DNA from 2 places in the Aeromicrobium changchenzhani genome. Region 1 is predicted to be linked to the other one. Evidence: riboswitches for the same ligand, from Rfam matches in the RefSeq annotation. Region 1 holds a riboswitch; the other holds the start of a gene.
The links. A riboswitch is a leader RNA that binds a small molecule or an ion and turns the genes downstream of it on or off. The one in region 1 is predicted to bind cobalamin.

Region 1 (5,238 bases):
CCGATGCCGATCTCGTCATCATTGGCAATCCCACCAATCCGACGAGCGTTTTGCATCCAGCCGACCGACTCCGAGCGCTGGTTCGCCCCGGCCGAATTTTGGTGGTCGACGAGGCGTTCATGGATTCAGTGCCCGCCGAGCAACATTCGCTAGCCGCCAACCGCGTGCCCGGCCTCATTGTGGTTCGAAGCCTCACCAAGTTGTGGGCAATCCCCGGCATTCGCGCTGGCTATATTCTCGCCGAACGTTCCGTCATCCAAGAGCTGCGCGATCGGCAGACACCTTGGTCGGTGTCGACCTCCGCTGCGGCGGCGCTGATCGCGGGTATGAGTGACGTGGCCGTCCCCGAGGCCGCCGCGCGAGTTGCCTCGATTGGGATGCGCAGAAAGCTCCTCGTCGACGGATTGACCGAACTTGGGTTGGCGCCAGTTGGCCCGGCCGCAGCACCATTCGTTCTGGTCAAAGTCGACACGTCGATCCACCAACAACTCCGCGCTGCTGGTTTCGCCGTACGCCGGGCCGACACATTTCCAGGTCTCGACGACAGCTGGATCCGGATCGCCGTACGCCGGGCCGAACGTACCCGCCAGTTGCTTGCAGCGCTCACCCCCATGTTGCTTAAGATTCCAGAGAAAGTCCGGTGAAGAGGGTGAATCGACAGTCATTGGCGGGTCGCCAGGTTACGGTATTCGGTGGTGAGGGGTCTGCAATCGGGCACATCGCAGACCTCCTTGAGCAGCGGGCAATCGTCCTGGTCGTCGCACCGACCGTTTCGGCGACGGTGACTGATCTGGTGGACCGTCGCCTAGTCACCTGGGACCAACGCGAACCTACGCTCGCCGACCTGGCCGCGATCCAATTCGGCGTTGGAGCGGCCCGGGCGCAGCTCGCTCCGACACCGGCAAGCAATGCCGGTCAGGTCATCCTCGTTGGCGGCGGTCCCGGCGACCCCGGACTGCTCACCGTCGCCGGGCGGGAGGCGCTCGAACGCGCTGACGTCATCGTCACCGATCGACTGGCGCCGCTGGCCGCCCTCAAATGGGCCCGACCGGACGCCGAGATCATCGATGTTGCCAAAATCCCCGGTGGTCGGTCAGCGCGCCAGGAGGACATCAACCAGCTCCTGATCGACCATGCCCGCTCTGGCCGCACGGTGGTCCGGTTCAAGGGCGGCGACAATTTCGTCTTCGGTCGCGGCGGTGAAGAACTCATCGCTTGCCTTGCCGCTGGCATCGACAGCCAGGTGATCCCGGGCGTGAGCTCGTCAATCGCCGCGCCCGCGGCCGCCAATATCCCGGTCACCCACCGCAGCCTCACCCAAGCCTTCACTGTCATTTCAGGCCATGTGCCACCCGGACATCCCGATTCAACCCTCGATTACGCCGCGCTTGCCAACTCCGGCGCAACCCTCGTCCTGCTGATGGCGGTACGGAATCTGCCGGCAATCACTACCGCGCTGATCGATGCCGGTATGGACCCCGAGATACCGGCCGCAATAATCGCCGACGGTGCACTGCCGAGCCAGCGGGTCGTACGGGCGTCACTGACAAAGATTGCTGCCGCCGGATCGGCCGCCGAGATCAAGCCTCCCGCAGTGACCGTAATCGGTTCAGTCGCGTCGATCGACGGCTTGATGCCATGATCCTTTGGGTCCGTCATGGCCAGTCGACCTGGAATGTCTTCGACCGCATGCAGGGGCAGGCTGTTCATCCGCCGCTAACCGAACTCGGGCAGCAACAAGCTGTCGCAGTCGCCGAACTTCTGGCCGATCGTGGCGTCACGCGCATCGTGTCGTCGCCGGCGGCACGAGCGACGCAGACCGCCGACGCAATCGCCGCGCGACTCAGCCTCGGCTATGACATCACCCCATTGTTAGCCGAGAAGGATCTCACCGAATCGATCCCCGACGTGCTCACCCGCATCCATACTTTCTTGGCTGGCGACACTTCCGGGAGGATCGTTGTGGTCAGCCATGGCGACACAATTGGACTCGCAATAGGGCTGCTCGCAGGACTTCGCCCCGAGTTGCCAGCCAATTGCTCGATCACCTCAATCAACCCCGAAAGTGGCGCCGTCGAAGTCGTGACTGCTACGCCATTGACCGACTAAATCAGCGCGCGATAGAGTGCGATTGCTTACTCTGAGGAAGCCGGTGAGAATCCGGCACAGTCGCGCTACTGTGAAGCCGCAAGGCCAAGTCAGACACTCAGGTTGAGTTTTCACTCAATGGGACGCGTTTTATCCCCTACTGGAGGTCTCCATGTCATCGGCATCCCCCGCAATCACCCCCGAACTCGAGATTCCTTCGATACCCATCGGAAAGATTGCCCCGTGGGCGCTGTTCTTCGGAATGCTCGCGCTCATCGTTTTGTTCTTCATCAGCGCCGATCAGGGCGCAATCTCGATCCCAGCTGGCAATGCCGTCCACGAGTGGGTCCACGACGGACGCCACCTGCTCGGCTTCCCCTGCCACTGACCCTTCCCTGAGCAACCGAACCCACTTGTGGGTTCGGCCTACTCGTCATCCCTGATCGGAATCATCATGACCGTACGCAACATTCTCATCCGTGGACTCATTGCCGGACTGTTCGCCGGCTTCTTCACTTTTCTCGTCGCCCATCAGGTCGGCGAACCACACGTAAACGCCGCCATCGCGGTCGAAGAAGCGCACTCCGCGCCTGAAGCGGCGGATCCGGCCGAAACTGCTGGGCATCACCACGAGGAGAGCGAAACCGTGGTCACCCGCCACAATCAGCGCACCTGGGGCTTGGCCACCGGAACGATCTCAGTCGGTGTCGCCCTCGGCGGGCTTGTCGCCCTCGTTTCCGCCGCCGCCATCGGCCGCATTGGTCGACTGCGCCCAAGCCAATCGACCGCACTGATTGCACTGCTCGGGTTTATCGCAATCGCGTTCGTACCATTCATCAAATACCCCTCGACACCACCAGCCGTCGGTGAGCCCGACACGATCGGTGCCCGCACCGGCGAGTATTTCGCCTACCTGGTCATCTCCGTCGTAGCGGCTGTCGTTGCAGTGCTCCTCACCCGACGGCTGCTGGCCACGTTGAGCGTTTATCAGGCCGTACTGACCGGCATCGCCGTCTACCTCGCGACCGTGGTCCTCGCCGGCGAGTTGATGCCAACGGTCAACGAGGTGGGCGACTTCCCAGCCGACACGCTGTGGTATTTTCGTCGCGCATCGCTCATCACCCTGGCCACGATGTGGGGCTCGATCGGGATCATTCTGACTGGCTTGGTCGGCAAACTGTATGAGCGAGACGTCCTCTCCAATACGCGTCTAGAGTTTGCTGCCAGCCTGTGAACAACCCGACTGTGAACACTGCGTGGGACGGCGCCACCCCGGTTGCTGCTCCGTCGGCGGCAACCCGGGTGGCGGCGACCGAGCGGCTAGCCGGGTTGGCCACGCCCGCCGGAGCGCTCGGTCGCCTCGGCGACCTCGCAGTCTGGGTCGCGACCACCCAGGGGGTATGCCCACCCGTGCCGGTCGACCATATCCGGGCCGTCATCTTTGCCGGTGATCATGGGGTGTCGGGGCACGGGGTCTCGGCCTATCCGAAAGAAATCACGCCGGCAATGGTGCGGCTGTTCCTTGCAGGTAAGGCCGGTGCCTCGGTCCTTGCTGCCCAGCACGGTGTATCGGTTCGAGTACTCGATCTCGGCGTCGATGACGATCTCGCCGGGGCTGATCCGGCGGTCAGTGAGTTTAAAATCCGCCGTTCGAGCGGTGCGATCCATCTCGAAGATGCGTTGACTGCCGAGCAGACGACTCGAGCACTCAACGCGGGCGCAACCGTGGCCGCACAGGAGATCGCGGCCGGCGCTCAAATGCTAATCAGCGGCGACATGGGAATCGGCAACACCACGCCCGCTGCCGCGCTGATCGCCGCTTCACTCGGACTGCCCGCGACGGAGGTCACCGGGCTCGGCACCGGCGTGGACGAAGCTGGGTTGGCACGCAAGATCGAAGTCGTTCAAGCAGCCCTCGACCGCACTGGCGATCGGTCCGATGATCCATTTGCGACGTTGCAATCGCTCGGCAGCGCGGATTTGGCCGCATCGACCGGCTATATGGTGGCCGCTGCCCGGGCGGGAATCCCGGTACTCATCGACGGTGTCCTCTCGGTCGCTTGCGCGATCATGGCCGATCGCTTCGCTCCCGGCGCCGCTGCCTGGTTTGCGGCCGGACATCGATCACCCGAGCCGGCCCAATCGTTCGCGTTGGAGAAGCTCGGCATCCTGCCGATTCTCGACCTCGAAATGCGACTCGGCGAAGGCAGCGGAGCGATGGCGGCGGTGCCGCTCGTCCGTTCGGCCGCACTGTTGCTGAGCAATGTCGCACTACTGGCCGACATACTTCCTTGATCGCTTCAAAGCACTGTCCCCATTCAAAGTGCTGTAACGCTTCAAAGCTTCAAGGTGCGTCCGGCAACGACCAGCAGGACTTCATCGCACTCGGCGGCGAATCGTTGGTTGACGGTGCCGAGCAAGTCGCGGAACAGCCGGCCGGATCGGTGCTCGGGAACCACACCCATACCGACTTCGTTGGTGACGGCAACCAGGGTCGCGCTGCTGGCGCGCCACGCCTCAACTGCTGCGTCCACACGTTCGAAGACCTTCGGCTCCCAGTCCTCGCGGATCGCATCCCACACGTCAAACTCGTCGAGCAGCGCGGTGAGCCAAGTGCCCAGACAGTCGATCAGCACTGCGCCCTCGGCCTGCTCGATCGCCGAACTCAAGTCATGGGTCTCGACGGTATGCCAATGGGCCGGGCGACGCGCCTGATGCGCGGCGATCCGTGCCCCCCAGTCCGGATCGAGATCGTCCTCGACCGATGGGCCGGGTGCGATATAAGTGACGCTGGCCTCAGCGATCAGCAACGACTCGGCATGGAACGACTTGCCCGAGCGCACTCCCCCGGTAACCAAAACCTTCATTTTGTCTCGCTCATGATGATTTCATCGTATCGGCAAAATTGCCCATTGACGGTGTATGAATGAGCCGATCTCGTGCCGCAGGTTTGGCGCTCGGCTATGCCGCCGATCGAGTGTTCGGCGATCCGACCCGGTTTCATCCGGTCGCTGGGTTCGGCCAACTGGCAACCGCGGTCGAGCGACGCACTTACGCCGATAGCCGTGCGCGCGGAGTGCTCCATTCGCTGGTTCTCGTGGGTTCGGTGGGGCTGGTCGGCAGCGTCGCGGATCGACTGATCCGGCGTCG
Region 2 (5,238 bases), 1.4 Mb from region 1:
GGTCGCGCGGGCCGCGCCACCGAAAACGCCGATGTGCTGTTAATGCCCGGTCGTGAGGACCGCGACATCTGGACCTATTTCGCCACGTCGTCGATGCCCGATGAGGACAAGGCCGCCCGAGTGCTCGATGCGCTCGGCGACCAGCCGATCTCCACTCCGGCGCTCGAGGCACGAGTCAACCTTCGACGCACGCCACTTGAGTTGTTGTTGAAGGTTCTCGACGTCGACGGCGCGGTGCGCAAGATGCAGGGCGGATGGGTCGCCACCGGTGAGCCTTGGGTCTACGACGCCGATCGTTATGCGCGTATTGCAACGGCCCGATTAGCCGAACAACAGTCGATGCTCGACTACGAAAACACCAGCAACTGCCGTATGCAAGCACTCCAGCGCGATCTCGACGATCCCACTGCCGCACCGTGCGGCCGGTGTGACAGCTGTGCTGGCATCTGGTTTCCCACTGACGTTGCGGCGACGGCGACGTCGACCGCGGGCGCGGCGCTGGACCGGGTCGGCCTCGTGATCGAACCGCGGGCACAGTGGCCGACCGGGGCCGAACGGCTCGGTGCCCCAGTCAAGGGCAAGATCCGACCCGACGAACGTGCCGAGCCAGGTCGCGCCTTGGCACGATTGACCGATCTGGGTTGGGGCGCTGCGCTCCGCGAGACTTTTGCCGCAGGAGCAGAGGACATATCGGCCAGTGCGGTGATGTTGGATGCCTGCATACGCGTATTAGCTGGCTGGAGCTGGAGCGAACGTCCGACCGCGATCGTCCAGATGCCCTCGCGGCGTCACCCGAAGCTGATCACCTCGGTTGCGGAGTGGCTGTCACAGCGCGGCCAGTTGCCATTGATTGGGACGCTCAGCCCAATCGGTGACGGGCCAGTCGGTGAGTCGGGAGGCAACAGCGCCTTCCGATTGGCCAACGTGTGGGATCAGTTCACCATCGGGCCTGAGCTTGCCGAGAGCCTCGCAAGGCACGCGGGGGAGCCGATCCTCTTGATCGATGACCGAGTGGACAGCCGCTGGACGATCACGGTCGCGGCTCGGCTGCTCCGTCAACAAGGTGCATCGGCAGTTCTGCCATTTGTATTGGCATCAGTGGCCTGAACCGGTCAATGCCTGAACTTAGCGAGCTCAGCGGCCGCGAAGCCGTTCGATCAGACGTCGGTCGCGCTTCGTTGGCCGCCCGGCGCCGCGATCGCGGGTCGGAACTGATGGACGCTCTTCGTTCGGCGGAAGCGCCGGGGTGTGATCGTCGAAGCAGGTGACTGCGAGCGGTGCGCCGACTCGCTTGGTCAGGAGTTTCGTCACGACTAGGGTCCGCTCGCGGTCGCCGGTGAGCGCTTCGATCCGGTCGCCGATCTTGACCGCCTGCGACGGCTTAGCCTTCTTGCCGTTCAGCCGGATATGTCCGGCCTTGCACGCGGTCGATGCTGCCGAACGGGTCTTGTACAACCGCACGGACCACGTCCAGACGTCGACCCGCACCGAACTCAACTCCATACCCGGACTCTACGACGTCGCCCCATGAGTAGGATCTTTGCTGGCAACAACCTGCGAGGTGCTCCGCAAGGAGAGAATCGGAAAGCCGGTGTGAATCCGGCACAGGGCCCGCTACGGTGATCTCGAGTCGCCGGTCACGCGTTCACGCAGCCACTGGACCTCGGTCTGGGAAGGCGACCGGCCGATGTTGACGGGAAGTCCGGAGACCGGCCTCGCATCGATCTGTGCGGGAGCCCTATGAATACCGAAGCCCTCTACGACATCATTTCTCGACGCCGGGACGTACGCGCCGAGTTCACTGGCACGCCGCTTGAGGAGAGAACGCTGCGACGTGTGCTCGCGGCGGCCCACGCGGCGCCCAGCGTTGGACACAGCCAACCCTGGGACTTTGTCCTGGTGCGCGACCGGGAGACCCGCCAACGGTTTCGCGACCACGTCGAGGCCGAACGTCGCAGCTTTGATGAAAGCCTTGATGCCGAGCATCGCCGAACGTTCGCAAAAATCAAGGTCGAGGGAATCATGGAATCGGGGTTGGGGATCGTCGTGACCTATGACGCAGGTCGGGGTGGAAGCCACATCCTGGGACGGCATGCGATTGCCGATGCCGGACTCTATTCAACTTGCCTGGCCATCCAGAACCTGTGGCTGGCGGCAACTGCCGAGGACCTCGGGGTCGGCTGGGTCTCGTTCTACCGTGAGCCATTCCTGGCCAATCTCCTCGGCATCCCCGACGGCATTCGACCGCTTGCATGGTTATGTGTCGGCAACATCACGCAACTCCAGGACAAGCCCGATCTCGAGCGACATGGGTGGCGGCAGAAACGCCCGCTCGAAGCCGCTATCCACTTCGAGCGATATGGCGCGGTTGCCGCCGACTAGAGTGACCGGCGTGCCAAACGACGATTCTGATTTCACGCTCGAGGCCGATTGCGACCGTGGGACGGGCTACCTGCTCAAGGTGGGACAAACCGATCAGTCATATGTCGATTTGGACGATCCAGAGTGGCTTGAATTCGACTACATCCAGCGGATGGCAGATGCGCTTGAGGCATTCGATCCGGAGCGCCAGCCGATTCGCGTAATTCATATCGGGGGAGCGGGCATGACTTTGGCGCGATATGTCGCAGCGACCCGGCCGAAGTCGCCGCAGATTGTGCTTGAACCCGATGAGGCTTTGACCGCCTTCGTTCGTGAACAATTGCCGCTGCGCCAACGCTCAGGCATTAAGGTGCGCGGCATCGACGGCAGAGCCGGGCTCGCTGCGATGCGCGCCGATTATGCGGCTGTCGTGATTCTCGATGCCTTCGATGGTGCCCGCGTGCCAGCGGAGTTGACGACCGTCGAAGCGCTCGCGCAGGTTGCAGCCGTCCTGCAACCGGGCGGAATGTTTCTACTCAACCTGGCCGATCGCGCCCCATTCGACTATCTACGAAGAGTGCTCGCCGGGCTTCGAGGCGAGTTCGCTCAGCTGATGTTGAGTGCCGAACCGGCCACGTTCAAGGGGCGTCGCTTCGGCAACGTCCTCGTATGCGCTGCCGATGTTGAACTGCCCAGCGCTGAGTTGGCGCGCAAGGCAACGCGTTCGGCATTTCCATATCGGGTGATTGCGGGCGCCGAAGTCGACCGTGCCTTCGCTCGCGCAACGCCATTCACCGATCAGGACTCGGCGCAGTCGCCCGCACCGCCGGGCGGCAAGGCCTTCTTCTCCTGACACCTTCTTCTCATGACGCTGTCGGTGGCACCCATTACCGTGAGCGGTGTGAGAATCCTGCATACCTCCGACTGGCACCTTGGCCGTACATTCCACGGTGTTGACCTGCACGACGACCAGAGCGCATACGTCGACCATCTGGCCAGCGTCATTGAGGAGCACGAGATCGATGCGCTGCTCGTGGCTGGCGACGTCTACGATCGCTCTGTTCCGTCAGTGCAGACAGTCCGATTGCTCGCATCGGCGCTGGTTCGACTGAGCCAGCTGACGACGGTGATTTTGACGCCGGGCAACCACGACTCATCGATACGACTCGGCTTCGCCGCTGAACTCATGAACGATAACCTGAAGATCCTGGCTGACACCTCGAACATCGGTGAGCCGGTCGTCCTCGGCGACGGTGCCGTTTGTGTCTACGGGATTCCCTATCTTGATCCAGATGCAGCGCGGGTATCGCTCGTGGCCGATGGGGCCGAGCTGCCAGCCCGCTCCCATGAGGGAGTGCTGACGGCGGCCATGACCACAGTTCGCGCCGACCTTGCCGGGCGCGACGGCAAGCCGACGGCGATCGTCATGGCGCACGCCTTTGTGGCTGGCGGCGAGGCCAGTTCGAGCGAGCGTGACATCAAAGTTGGTGGTGTCGACGTCGCCCCATCGGGAGTTTTCGATGGCGTCGACTATGTTGCGCTCGGCCACCTTCACAGCCCACAGAAGATCACCGCACGTCCCCGCGGTCCGATCGTGCGCTATTCAGGCTCGCCGCTTGCCTACTCCTTCTCCGAAGAAGGGCGAATCAAGTCATCGACGCTGCTCGACATCGACGACAACAAAATTGTGGTGACGCTCATCCCCACGCCCGTACCTCACCCGATCAGGACAATCAGTGGGTCCATGGCGGAGGTTCTCGACCCCGACAAAGATGAGCTCGACAATGCCTTTCTTCGCGTGCGCATCACTGACACCGCCTATCCCGATGGCATGTATGCCAAGGTCAAAGCCCGCCACCCCGGTGCGGTCGACATCCAACATGTACCCGCTGAGCCGGGCCAATACGTCTCTGCACCGAAGATCGATTCATCGACCGATCCGATGGATGTCCTCAAAGAGTTTGTGACCTATGCGACCGGTGTGGCGCCGTCGCCAGCGGAGATCGACGTTCTCCAGACGGCCTATGACGACGTTCGATCGACGAAGCGGAGCGCCTGATGCAGTTGCACCGGCTCAGCTTTCAAGGCATCGGTCCTTTTGCTGGGGCTTTCAGCATTGATTTCTCCGAATTCGGCAGCAGCGGCATCTTTTTGCTCGCCGGGCCGACTGGAGCGGGCAAGTCGACGATCATCGACGCGATTGTCTTCGCCCTTTACGGCACGCCAGCCAGCTCGGAGGCGAGTGATGAGCGTCTGCGTTCGCACCATGTTGACCCTGCGACGACGTCCTTCGTCGAGTTGACGTTTGAGACCAATGCGGGCATTTTTCGCATCCACCGCACCCCGAGCTATCAGCGTGCCAAGAAGTCTGGCACTGGCACCACCCGGCAGAATGCCACCGCCCGACTCATCAAGATCGATGCGGTCGACGACCTCGACGGGGGCACAATTCTAAGCGTCAGCGCCGCCGAAGTGGGGGGTGAGATTCCGCGGATTGTGGGGCTGACCAAGAAACAGTTCGTGCAGACCGTGGTCTTGCCACAGGGTGAGTTCGCAGCGTTCCTTCGCGCGAGTGGCGAAGAGCGACGCGGCGTCCTGCAATCAATCTTCCGGACGCAGATGTATGACGAGATTGCCCAGAAACTAATTTCTGGCCGAAAAACAGCCCGCAAAGAGGCGGAATCGGCAAGCCAGCTGATCAACACGGCAGCCAAATTATTTGTCGCGGGCGCCGGCGATGAGATCGATGATGAGAACTTCGCCGAATTCGACGATCCGGCCGACCTTGTGGCCCGCTGCCAGGCATTCGTAGCTGGTTATGAAGAGAGCCTTCAGACGAAACGGGCCAGTCGTGATGCGGCCGTCGAGTGGCAATCC

Region 2: it holds a riboswitch for cobalamin, as region 1 does, so the genes downstream of both, bluB (5,6-dimethylbenzimidazole synthase) here and AC2YB9_RS16765 (CbtB domain-containing protein) in region 1, are expected to answer to the same signal.

Annotation. Positions count from the first base shown of each region.
Region 1 is NZ_CM172480.1:3,320,721-3,325,958, forward strand. Features, by position in the region: gene cobBC (bifunctional hydrogenobyrinic acid a,c-diamide synthase/histidinol phosphate aminotransferase CobBC) at 1-644, shown strand, start outside; partial or broken gene AC2YB9_RS16750 (NAD(P)-dependent oxidoreductase) at 650-847, shown strand; gene cobA (uroporphyrinogen-III C-methyltransferase) at 854-1,642, shown strand; gene AC2YB9_RS16760 (histidine phosphatase family protein) at 1,639-2,109, shown strand; cobalamin riboswitch at 2,096-2,225, shown strand; gene AC2YB9_RS16765 (CbtB domain-containing protein) at 2,261-2,476, shown strand; gene AC2YB9_RS16770 (CbtA family protein) at 2,543-3,322, shown strand; gene cobT (nicotinate-nucleotide--dimethylbenzimidazole phosphoribosyltransferase) at 3,334-4,383, shown strand; gene cobU (bifunctional adenosylcobinamide kinase/adenosylcobinamide-phosphate guanylyltransferase) at 4,425-4,955, opposite strand; gene AC2YB9_RS16785 (cobalamin biosynthesis protein) at 5,015-5,238, shown strand, end outside.
Region 2 is NZ_CM172480.1:1,949,044-1,954,281, reverse strand. Features, by position in the region: gene AC2YB9_RS09930 (RecQ family ATP-dependent DNA helicase) at 1-1,107, shown strand, start outside; gene AC2YB9_RS09925 (RNA-binding S4 domain-containing protein) at 1,135-1,503, opposite strand; cobalamin riboswitch at 1,543-1,732, shown strand; gene bluB (5,6-dimethylbenzimidazole synthase) at 1,741-2,382, shown strand; gene AC2YB9_RS09915 (spermidine synthase) at 2,393-3,214, shown strand; gene AC2YB9_RS09910 (exonuclease SbcCD subunit D) at 3,227-4,420, shown strand; gene AC2YB9_RS09905 (AAA family ATPase) at 4,420-5,238, shown strand, end outside.